DNA from 4 places in the Streptomyces rapamycinicus NRRL 5491 genome. Region 1 is predicted to be linked to each of the others. Evidence: riboswitches for the same ligand, from Rfam matches in the RefSeq annotation. Region 1 holds a riboswitch; each other region holds the start of a gene.
The links. Region 1 has a riboswitch for cobalamin ahead of LIV37_RS37530 (cobalamin biosynthesis protein). Riboswitches for the same ligand answer to the same signal wherever they lie in the genome.

Region 1 (2,190 bases):
TGGTGGTCGCCTGGGTGCTGACCCTGCCGGCCGCCGGTCTGGTGGCGGGCGCCGCCGCGCTCCTGGCCGACCAGGGGAACGCGGGAATCACGGCGGTGGCCGTGCTCGCCGTCCTGGCCTGCGGGGCGATCTGGATGCTGTCGCGCCGCAAGCCCGTGGACCACACCAACGTCAACGAGGTCGGCACCCAGGAGCCGGTGGGCGCCGTCACGGCCGCCCTGCGGTCCGTGGCCCCGCCGCCCGCCGGTGCGTCGAGCGCCGCCCCCGGGGACACCACCCCGGAGAGCACGCCCGAGCAGCCCCCCACCCCCGCCGTCGCGAGCAGCACCACCCGCTAAGGAGCCAGGAAACATGAGCATCGACTGGGCGGCACTCGGCCAGGTCTTCGGCATCAGCCTCGCGGTGACGGTCGCCATGGTGGGCGTCTTCACCCTGGGCATCGTCGGCACCTCCCGTAAGACGGCGCCGGAGCAGGGCGGTACGGCCGCCGCCGTGCCCGGGGGCGCCATGGGCGCCTCCCCGCTCGCCCGCACCGGCGCGTACGCCTGCTTCGCGGTGTGCGCCGGGGTCGTGGCGTACGGCATCTATCTGATCGTCGCCTGAGGACCCCGCTTCCTTTCGTCGTATAAGGGCCCCGCTTCCCCGAACGACCCACCGGCCGCCGGATGGTGGCGCTGACCAGCGCCGACCGTCCGGCGGCCGTTCTGTGAGGGGCGGTGGTCTGTGGGGCTCGGCACACTCGGGCGTCATGGGTCATATGCGAGTTGACGGCCATTCGCGGCCCATGGTGGACTTCCCGAGCCAAACGGCGGCAGGAGAGGAAGCCGGTGAGAATCCGGCGCGGTCCCGCCACTGTCACCGGGGAGCACCCTCCCATCGCCTGTATGGGGTCACGGCTCGTCCGTACGGTTCGTCGCGTACGCGGGGCTGGAAGACCGGGAGGGCCGCGGATCCGGGAGCCAGGAGACTCTCACCGCCGGTCACGTCGAACCAGGGCGAGGACCCTGAGTGAGGACATACCGCCATGCCCGGCATCGCCACGCCGCCAGCCCTCCCTGTCCGATTCGGCTCTTCCGGCCCCACTGGCCCCTCTGGTCCCTCTGGTCCCGTATCGCCGCGCCGAGGCGTGACGGCGGCCTGACGGATGCGTGCCGACCACGCCTCGTTCGCGTGCGGCGCCGCCCTCGGCTTCCTCGGCGACCTCGCCACGGGTGATCCGCGCCGCGGCCATCCGGTGGCCGCGTTCGGGCGCGCCGCCGCGGCCGCCGAGCGCCGGCTGTGGCGCGACCACCGGGGTTACGGGGCCCTGCACACCGCGTTGTGCGCGGGCGGCGCGGCCGCCGGTGCCGCGCTGCTGAGCCGCGCCGTACGGGGCCTTGACGGCCGCCGTGGCGCGGAGGTCGCGCTGACCGCCGCCGCCACCTGGGCCGTGCTGGGCGGCACGAGCCTGGGCCGTGAGGCACGGGCCGTCGGCGGGGCGCTGGCCGCCGGGGACCTCGAGGTCGCCCGGGAGCGGCTGCCGCATCTGTGCGGCCGCGATCCGCAGGCGCTGGACGGGCCGCAGATAGCCCGCGCGGTCGTCGAATCGGTGGCCGAGAACACCTCCGACGCGGTCGTGGGCGCGCTGGTGTGGGGCGCCGTGGGCGGAGTGCCGGGGCTCATAGGTTTCCGCGCCGTCAACACCCTGGACGCCATGGTGGGCCACAAGTCGCCGCGCTACCGGCGGTTCGGCTGGGCGGCGGCCCGGCTGGACGATGTGGCCGGCTGGCCCGGTGCGCGCCTTACGGCGGCCCTGGCGACGCTCGCGGGCCCCGATCCGCGCGGTGCGTGGCGCGCCTGGCGGCGCGACGGCCGGCGCCATCCGAGCCCCAACGCGGGCCCCGTGGAGGCGTCCTTCGCGGGTGCGCTCGGCGTCCGGCTGGGCGGCACCCTCGCGTACGGCGGCCGGGTCGAGCACCGGCCGGTGCTCAACTCCGGCGGGCGGCCGGTGGAGTCGGCCGACATCGAGCGGGCGATACGGCTGTCGCGGCGCGTCGGCGTCCTGGCGCTCGGGTTGTCCATAGTGGCCCGGCCGGTCCTGAGGACGATGACGGGGCGGCCCCGGGCCTTGGGAAGGGGCGGCGGATGAGTGGGATACGCGGTAAGGGCGGCACGGACGGTTCCGGGGCGCGCGGTGGGGGGCTGCTCGTC
Region 2 (2,190 bases), 4.5 Mb from region 1:
TCGGCCTCGGCCCGGCGGTACGCGGCGTCGAACTCCTCGCCCCACAGGTCCACCAGATCGGGCGCGTCGGCCGGGGAGAACAGCGACCAGTCGGCGTCCGCCTCGACCCGGCGCATGAACTCGTCAGGGATCCAGTGGGCGATGTTGAGGTTGTGGGTGCGGCGGGCGTCCTCGCCGGTGTTGTCCCGCAGCTCCAGGAACTCCTCGAGGTCCGCGTGCCAGGTCTCCAGGTAGACACAGGCCGCGCCCTTGCGCCGGCCACCCTGGTTGACGGCTGCCACCGAGGCGTCGAGCGTGCGCAGGAACGGCACGATGCCGTTGGAGTGCCCGTTGGTGCCCCGGATAAGAGAACCGCGCGCCCGGATGCGGGAGTAGGACAGGCCGATGCCGCCCGCGTGCTTCGACAGCCGCGCCACCTGGTGGTAGCGGTTGTAGATCGAGTCCAGCTCGTCCAGCGGGGAGTCCAGCAGATAGCAGGACGACATCTGCGGATGCCGGGTGCCGGAGTTGAACAGCGTGGGGGAGCTGGGCAGATACGACAGCGTGCTGGTCAGCCGGTAGAGCTCGGCGACGTCGTCCAGCGCCCGCTCCGAGTGGTCCTCGGCGAGCCCGCAGGCCACGCGCAGCAGGAAGTGCTGCGGGGTTTCGATCACCTGACGGGTGATGGGGTGGCGGAGCAGATAGCGGCTGTAGAGGGTGCGCAGCCCGAAGTAGCCGAAGCGGTTGTCGGCGCCGTCGGCCAGCGCCCGCTCCACCAGCGCGTCCAGCCGCTCGGCGTGGGTGGCGGCGAACTCCGCGGTGGAGTCGGCGAGCAGGCCCTCGCGGTGGCCCACCCGGACGGAGGCCGAGAAGGAGACCGCGCCCTGCCCGGCCGCCTCCTCCGTGATGGTCAGCGCCAGCAGCCGCGCCGCGAGCCGCGAGTACTCCGGCTCCTCGGCGATCAGCCCGGCCGCCGCCTCGGTCGCGAGCGCACGCAACTCCGCCTCGTCCGAGCCGGGATGACGGCCGCGCAGGGCGGCGGCCGCGACCTTGCCGGGGTCGGTGGCGGGAAGGTCGGCGGTGAGTCCGGTAAGAGTCCGTAGCAGGGCGGTCCCGGGCGCGTCGTCCGCTGCCTGAGAAGCCGCCTGCGCTGAAACCGGATCGGCGGGCGCGATGGTCACTGGGGTGCTCTCCCTCGCTCGGCCGGGCCGCGAGGGTGGTGCGATGGGCGCGTACGGACATGCCGTTGCCGCACTCCTCGTACGTCAGGCACACCACGCAGCGTCCATCGGCCCAACCCTCGAGGCCGGGGGACGTGTTCACAGGGCCGTCGGCAGGTGCTCGGACTCACGGGCACGCCGAATTGAGCGCACACGTACACCGTTGCGGGACAGTTCCGGATTCCCACCGGATTCCCCTGCGGCGACAGCGAGGACGAGCATACATCTTGTGTTGGCCGACGCACGCACCCCCATATCTTGTGTCGGAGCTGCGGAGTTTCGCATGAATGTGCTAATGCGTTCCGAAGGTGGCCCGCGACCTGGGGCGTGCGGCGCGGGGTGTCAAAGCTCCACGGTGAAGGCCCATAGGGTGAAGTCCGTCCCCGGCAGGGGCGCCCAGTCGCGCTCGGGGGCACGGGTGAAGCCCAGCCGCTCGTACAGGCGGTGGGCGGCGGTCATCGAGTGCTGGCTGCTGATCACTATTCGCCGCAGACCCAGTGCGCGGGCCCGGTCCAGACAGGCTCGCACGAGCGCCTCGGCGGCGCCGCGTCGGCGCGACTCGGGGCGGACGACCAGCATCCGGAACTCGCCCTCGCCGGGTCGGGCCAGCTCCGCGTACGCCCCGCCATGCACGGCGAACGCCACGGCGCCCAGCACCTCGTCGCTCGTCGTGTCCGCCGCGACCAGCACTTCGGACTCGGCGGCCCGGCGGCGGGCGTCGCGCAGGGTGGCGAGATAAGGATCACTGTCCCCGAAGTCCAGGAGCCCGTCCCCCAGATACACCTGTGCGGTGAGCTCTCCGATTCCGTCCAGCTCCTCGTCCCGCGCGCGCCTGATCGTGATGTCCATGCCCGTAGTCTGCCGCAGGCCACTGACAGCCGGGTGACAGCCGGGTCGCCGTGCGCGGGGTGTGGGTCCTCGGCGTCACTGGGTGACGGCGGTGATCACTCCGGTGGAGCCCGCGCGCCTGTTGGCGGCGTCGGCTTCCTGG
Region 3 (2,190 bases), 8.0 Mb from region 1:
AGTCGCCCAGCCACGCGGCCGCGTCCGGGGGCAGGGTGAAGGCCGAGGTCTCGCCGAGGACATCGCCGCTGCCGGAGGGCAGGTCGTAGCGATAGGCGACCCCGTCGTCCGAGACCCGCACCACGAGGTCCAGCCGGGCGTTCCCGCCGCCGCGGAACCGGAAGCGGGTCTCGGTCATCCGTGCCGTGCGCGAGCGCTGCTTGCCGACCGTCGACCGGTAGCGCTCCACGACGGTGCGGTCGTGGCGTCCCAGATAGCGCAGCCCGTGCGACAGATCCGCCCGCTCGGTGACGATGCCCACGGGCGAGGGCTCGATCACCGTACGTCCGCCCCGGGACACCTGGAGCGCCAGCGCTCCCGAGGCGCCGTCGAGCCGCAGTTGGGCGAGGGGACCGGAGTGGGGCGAGGGGCCGCGCACGGTCCAGGCGGAGTCCTTCGCCTGTGCGGGCCCGGTGACGAAGAGCGTCATGGCCAGGACGCCGCAGAGCAGAAATGCCACTGCGGAGCGTCGGTAAGATCTCGGCATCGTTGCCTCCCGAGGCGGATACGTTACCGAGTCATCCGATAACTGGGGAGGGGGCGGGCGATATTACGCCCCGTCAAGGGTCGTGGGCGCGTGAGAGATCGGATCTATAGCTTGGCTGCTTCCGGAGACGCCACCAGGGGTAGAGGGTCGGCTGACGGACCCGCGCACGGTCCGGATGAGGAGGCGCACACGATGAGCGGCACGGCTCGGCCCGGCGACCCGGACCCGGGGACGGCGGACCGGGAGGCGGTGGACCCGGAGACCGCGGACCGGGAGGCGGCGGACCCGGCGCCCGCCGAGCCCGAGGGCGGGGACCCCGCCTGCTGGCTGGAGCGGGTCTGCGCCGACTGCGGCGCGATCCAGGACACCGCCCACTTCGCTCGCTGTGCGCGCTGCGGAGCCCCGAGGGAGTGAGCGGGGCGCCCGGGATGCGATGATGCCGGGCGACAAGGGCGACGGCGGAACGAGGAAGCCGGTGAGAATCCGGCGCGGTACCGCCACTGTGATCGGCGAGCGGATCCCGGACAGGCCACTGCCCGCATGCGCGGGTGGGAAGGCCGGGACGAGCATCGACCCGAGAGCCAGGAGACTCACGCGGTCGCCTCCTCGATCGACACCGGGGCGGACTTCCCCGGAGGAGGGGTGGTGCGGCGTGCCCGTAGGGCCGGCCGATCCGCTGCCGTGCCGGGTGACCGTGTGCCGGGACTGCTGTTGCGGCAGTCCCAAGGTGACCGGCGTCGACCACGCCGCGCAGCTCGCGCGGCTCGGTGCGGAGGCGCCCGTACGCGTCTCCGAGTGTCTGGACGTCTGCGACCAGGCCAATGTGATCGTGGTGCAGCCGTCGGCCGCCGGACGGGCCGCCGGGGGCCGGCCGGTCTGGCTCGGCCTGGTCAACGACCCGGACGCGACGGAGGACATCGTGGCCTGGGTCCGGGCGGGCGGCCCCGGGGTGGTGCCGCTGCCCGACATCCTCGATCTGTACGCCTTCTCGCCGCGGGGGAGTGCCTCGGCCGAGCCGTCACCGGGCGGTCGCTGAACGCCCGAAGTCCCCTGCCACGTAGGGGAGTTGCTCCTGTGAGCAGAACTCTGGCGGCCTCGCACCCCGTGGGCTACCGTCGGTAACACGTTGTCGGCCGGTAACACGATTCCGTCGCGGCGGCCCCCTCCGTATCTCCCGCACCCTCCGAACCCCTCCCGGAAGGCAGCTCATGGAGAACTCCACAGAGAATTCCGCGTCGCCCGCCGGGATCAGCGGGATCAGCCGCCGCCGCGCCCTGACGGCGGCGGGCGGTGTGCTCGCCGGTGCCGCGCTCGCCCAGGCGGCGGTTCCGGCCTTCGCCGCCTCCGGGGCGTCCTCGGACGCGGACGCCATCGTGGTCGGCCACGGGCTCGCCGGGCTGGTGGCCACGGCGGAACTGGCCGCCGCGGGGCGCAAGGTGCTCCTCCTCGACCAGGAGCCCGAGAGCAACCTCGGCGGCCAGGCGTTCTGGTCCTTCGGCGGCCTGTTCTTCGTCGACTCCGAGGAACAGCGGCTGATGGGGATCAAGGACTCCCCCGAACTGGCCTGGCAGGACTGGCTCGGCACGGCCGGCTTCGACCGCGGTGTCACCGACCCCGGCGGCCAGGACCACTGGGCCCACAAGTGGGCGGAGGCGTATGTGGAC
Region 4 (2,190 bases), 1.5 Mb from region 1:
GTCGACCCGGTCCGCCAGGCCCAGCAGGGTGCCGAGCGTGGCCAGGGACTTCTCCAGGTCGTTGACCCAGATGTTGCGGCCGTTGACGACACCGGCGACCAGCCGCTTGCGGGGCAGCCCGCCGACGGCGGCCAGCGCGTCCAGGTTCGCCGCGGCGGCCTCCGTGAAGTCCAGCGCCAGCCCCTCGACCGGGGCCTTGGCCAGCACCGGCAGCGCCTCGCCGAGACGGTCGAAGTACGAGGCGACCAGCAGCTTCGGGCGGTCGGTGAGGGCGCCCAGGTCGCGGTAGGCGCGCCCGGCCGCGTGTCGCTCGGCGGGGGTGCGGTCCTGGACCAGGGCGGGCTCGTCGAGCTGCACCCATTCGGCACCGGCCGCCCGCAGGTCGGCCATGACCTCGGCGTACACCGGAAGCAGCCGGTCCAGCAGGGTGAGCGGCTCGAAGCCGGCGGGCGCGCCGGGCGCGGGCTTGGCGAGCAGGAGGTACGTGACGGGGCCGACGAGGACCGGTCGCGCGGTCAGCCCGAGGGCGATGGCCTCCTTGAGCTCCGCGACCTGCTTGGCGGAGTCGGCCGCGAACACCGTGTCCGGACCGAGTTCGGGGACCAGATAGTGGTAGTTGGTGTCGAACCACTTGGTCATTTCCAGCGGCGCCACGTCCTGGGTGCCCCGCGCCATCGCGAAGTACCCGTCGAGCGGGTCGGCGGCGACCGCGTCCCGGTGGCGGCCGGGGATGGCGCCGACCATGACGGTGGTGTCCAGCACATGGTCGTAGTACGAGAAGTCGCCGGTGGGGACCTCGTCGATGCCCGCCCCGGCCAGTTGCCGCCAGTTGGCGCGGCGCAGTTCGGCGGCGGTGGCCCTCAGCGCGTCGCCGGTGACGCGGCCCTTCCAGTAGCCCTCGATCGCCTTCTTCAGTTCCCGGTTCGGGCCCTGGCGGGGGTAGCCGTACACGGTGGCCCGTGCCGCCGCGGCTGCGGACTTGGTGGTCACGGAGATCTCCTTCGCGAGATGAATCCCTGAGGTCCCGGCGACGGGAGGAGAGCGCGAAGGGTGACGGACCGGACGCCACGACCTCGCGCGGCAGGCGCGCGGTCGTCCACCTGGTACCTGTTCGCCGACCCGCCCTCGAGGTCACCGGGATGTCCGCGCACGGGTGGTCCGTACGCGGGCAGATGGCAGGTCTTCGGACTCACGGGCGCGTCCTCCTCAGGAGGACACCTACTGGCCGTCGCTTCCCAGGTCCTTCTCACCGGACCCAGTGCGTATGACGGCGGTCGTTCCCGCTCACCGCTGCGGGGCAGTCCCGGATTTCCACCGGGTTCCCTCTTGCGACGCCTCCCGCCTGGCGGACGGGGCGAACCAGCTGCACCGGCCAGCCTACGGCATGGGAAACCCCCGGCCGTGTCGGCCGGGGGTTCCGCTCCTCACGGGCGCGTGGAGCAGGGGGTCAGCACGCTCCGGAGTCCGACTCGCCCACCAGGTTGACCGGGACGGTGACGAAGGAGAACTGGTTGCTGGCGCATACGCCGGGGAAGGTCGTGCTGCTGGTGTTGTTGACGGTGACATCGGGAGTGTCCTCCGCGACGGCACCGGTCGCGCCGACGGCGAGGGACGCGGCGGTGAGAGCGAGCGTGGACAGGGCGGTCCGCATACGCATGGGAACTCCTTGCTGGGGATGAGCGGCCGGAAATGACCGGCTTCGCATGCATGGTGCCCCTTTGTCGGGCGGATCGCGGCCCAACGTCCCCCCAATGGGGTAACACGTCACCCGCTGTCACATCATCCGCCGCCGAGCCGCGCGTCGTCCGCCGGGGCGCAGGGCGGGATGGTCGGCGGGCGGGCCGGGTCGGGGACGCGGTTGGTGAAACCGCCGGGGACCGAGCGGCACTGCTGTTCGCGGAAGCGGACCGGTGCGGTGCCCACGCGGCGGGCGAACAGCCTGCTGAAGTAGGCGGGGTCGTCGTAGCCGACGCGGCGGGCGATGGCGGCCACCGGCAGTTCGGTGCCGACCAGGCCGCGCCGCTCTCGCGGTCGGTGTACGCGACGATGCGCGGGAACTCCGGGTCCACCCGGACCTCCAGCCGCTTCGACCGCAAGGTGCGCTCGGTGCGCTCGGTGGCGCGGGCGGACGCGGTGTCACGGGCGTGCGCGGTACCACCGCCCGCGCCGATGGCCGTTCCGATTCCGGCC

Region 2: linked by a shared signal. The riboswitch ahead of LIV37_RS18000 (ribonucleoside-diphosphate reductase subunit alpha) and the one ahead of LIV37_RS37530 (cobalamin biosynthesis protein) in region 1 are both predicted to bind cobalamin.
Region 3: linked by a shared signal. The riboswitch ahead of LIV37_RS03980 ((2Fe-2S) ferredoxin domain-containing protein) and the one ahead of LIV37_RS37530 (cobalamin biosynthesis protein) in region 1 are both predicted to bind cobalamin.
Region 4: linked by a shared signal. The riboswitch ahead of metE (5-methyltetrahydropteroyltriglutamate--homocysteine S-methyltransferase) and the one ahead of LIV37_RS37530 (cobalamin biosynthesis protein) in region 1 are both predicted to bind cobalamin.

The regions. Positions count from the first base shown of each region.
Region 1 is NZ_CP085193.1:8,920,851-8,923,040, reverse strand. Features, by position in the region: gene LIV37_RS37540 (inorganic phosphate transporter) at 1-338, shown strand, start outside; gene LIV37_RS37535 (hypothetical protein) at 352-603, shown strand; cobalamin riboswitch at 772-989, shown strand; gene LIV37_RS37530 (cobalamin biosynthesis protein) at 1,145-2,128, shown strand; gene LIV37_RS37525 (cobyric acid synthase) at 2,125-2,190, shown strand, end outside.
Region 2 is NZ_CP085193.1:4,409,514-4,411,703, reverse strand. Features, by position in the region: gene LIV37_RS18000 (ribonucleoside-diphosphate reductase subunit alpha) at 1-1,160, opposite strand, end outside; cobalamin riboswitch at 1,295-1,421, opposite strand; gene LIV37_RS17995 (GNAT family N-acetyltransferase) at 1,542-2,048, opposite strand; gene LIV37_RS17990 (DUF7196 family protein) at 2,124-2,190, opposite strand, start outside.
Region 3 is NZ_CP085193.1:882,259-884,448, reverse strand. Features, by position in the region: gene LIV37_RS03990 (glycoside hydrolase family 97 protein) at 1-526, opposite strand, end outside; gene LIV37_RS03985 (hypothetical protein) at 719-940, shown strand; cobalamin riboswitch at 956-1,133, shown strand; gene LIV37_RS03980 ((2Fe-2S) ferredoxin domain-containing protein) at 1,179-1,562, shown strand; gene LIV37_RS03975 (FAD-binding dehydrogenase) at 1,735-2,190, shown strand, end outside.
Region 4 is NZ_CP085193.1:10,376,752-10,378,941, forward strand. Features, by position in the region: gene metE (5-methyltetrahydropteroyltriglutamate--homocysteine S-methyltransferase) at 1-990, opposite strand, end outside; cobalamin riboswitch at 1,158-1,379, opposite strand; gene LIV37_RS43070 (hypothetical protein) at 1,448-1,657, opposite strand; partial or broken gene LIV37_RS43075 (helix-turn-helix domain-containing protein) at 1,780-2,007, opposite strand.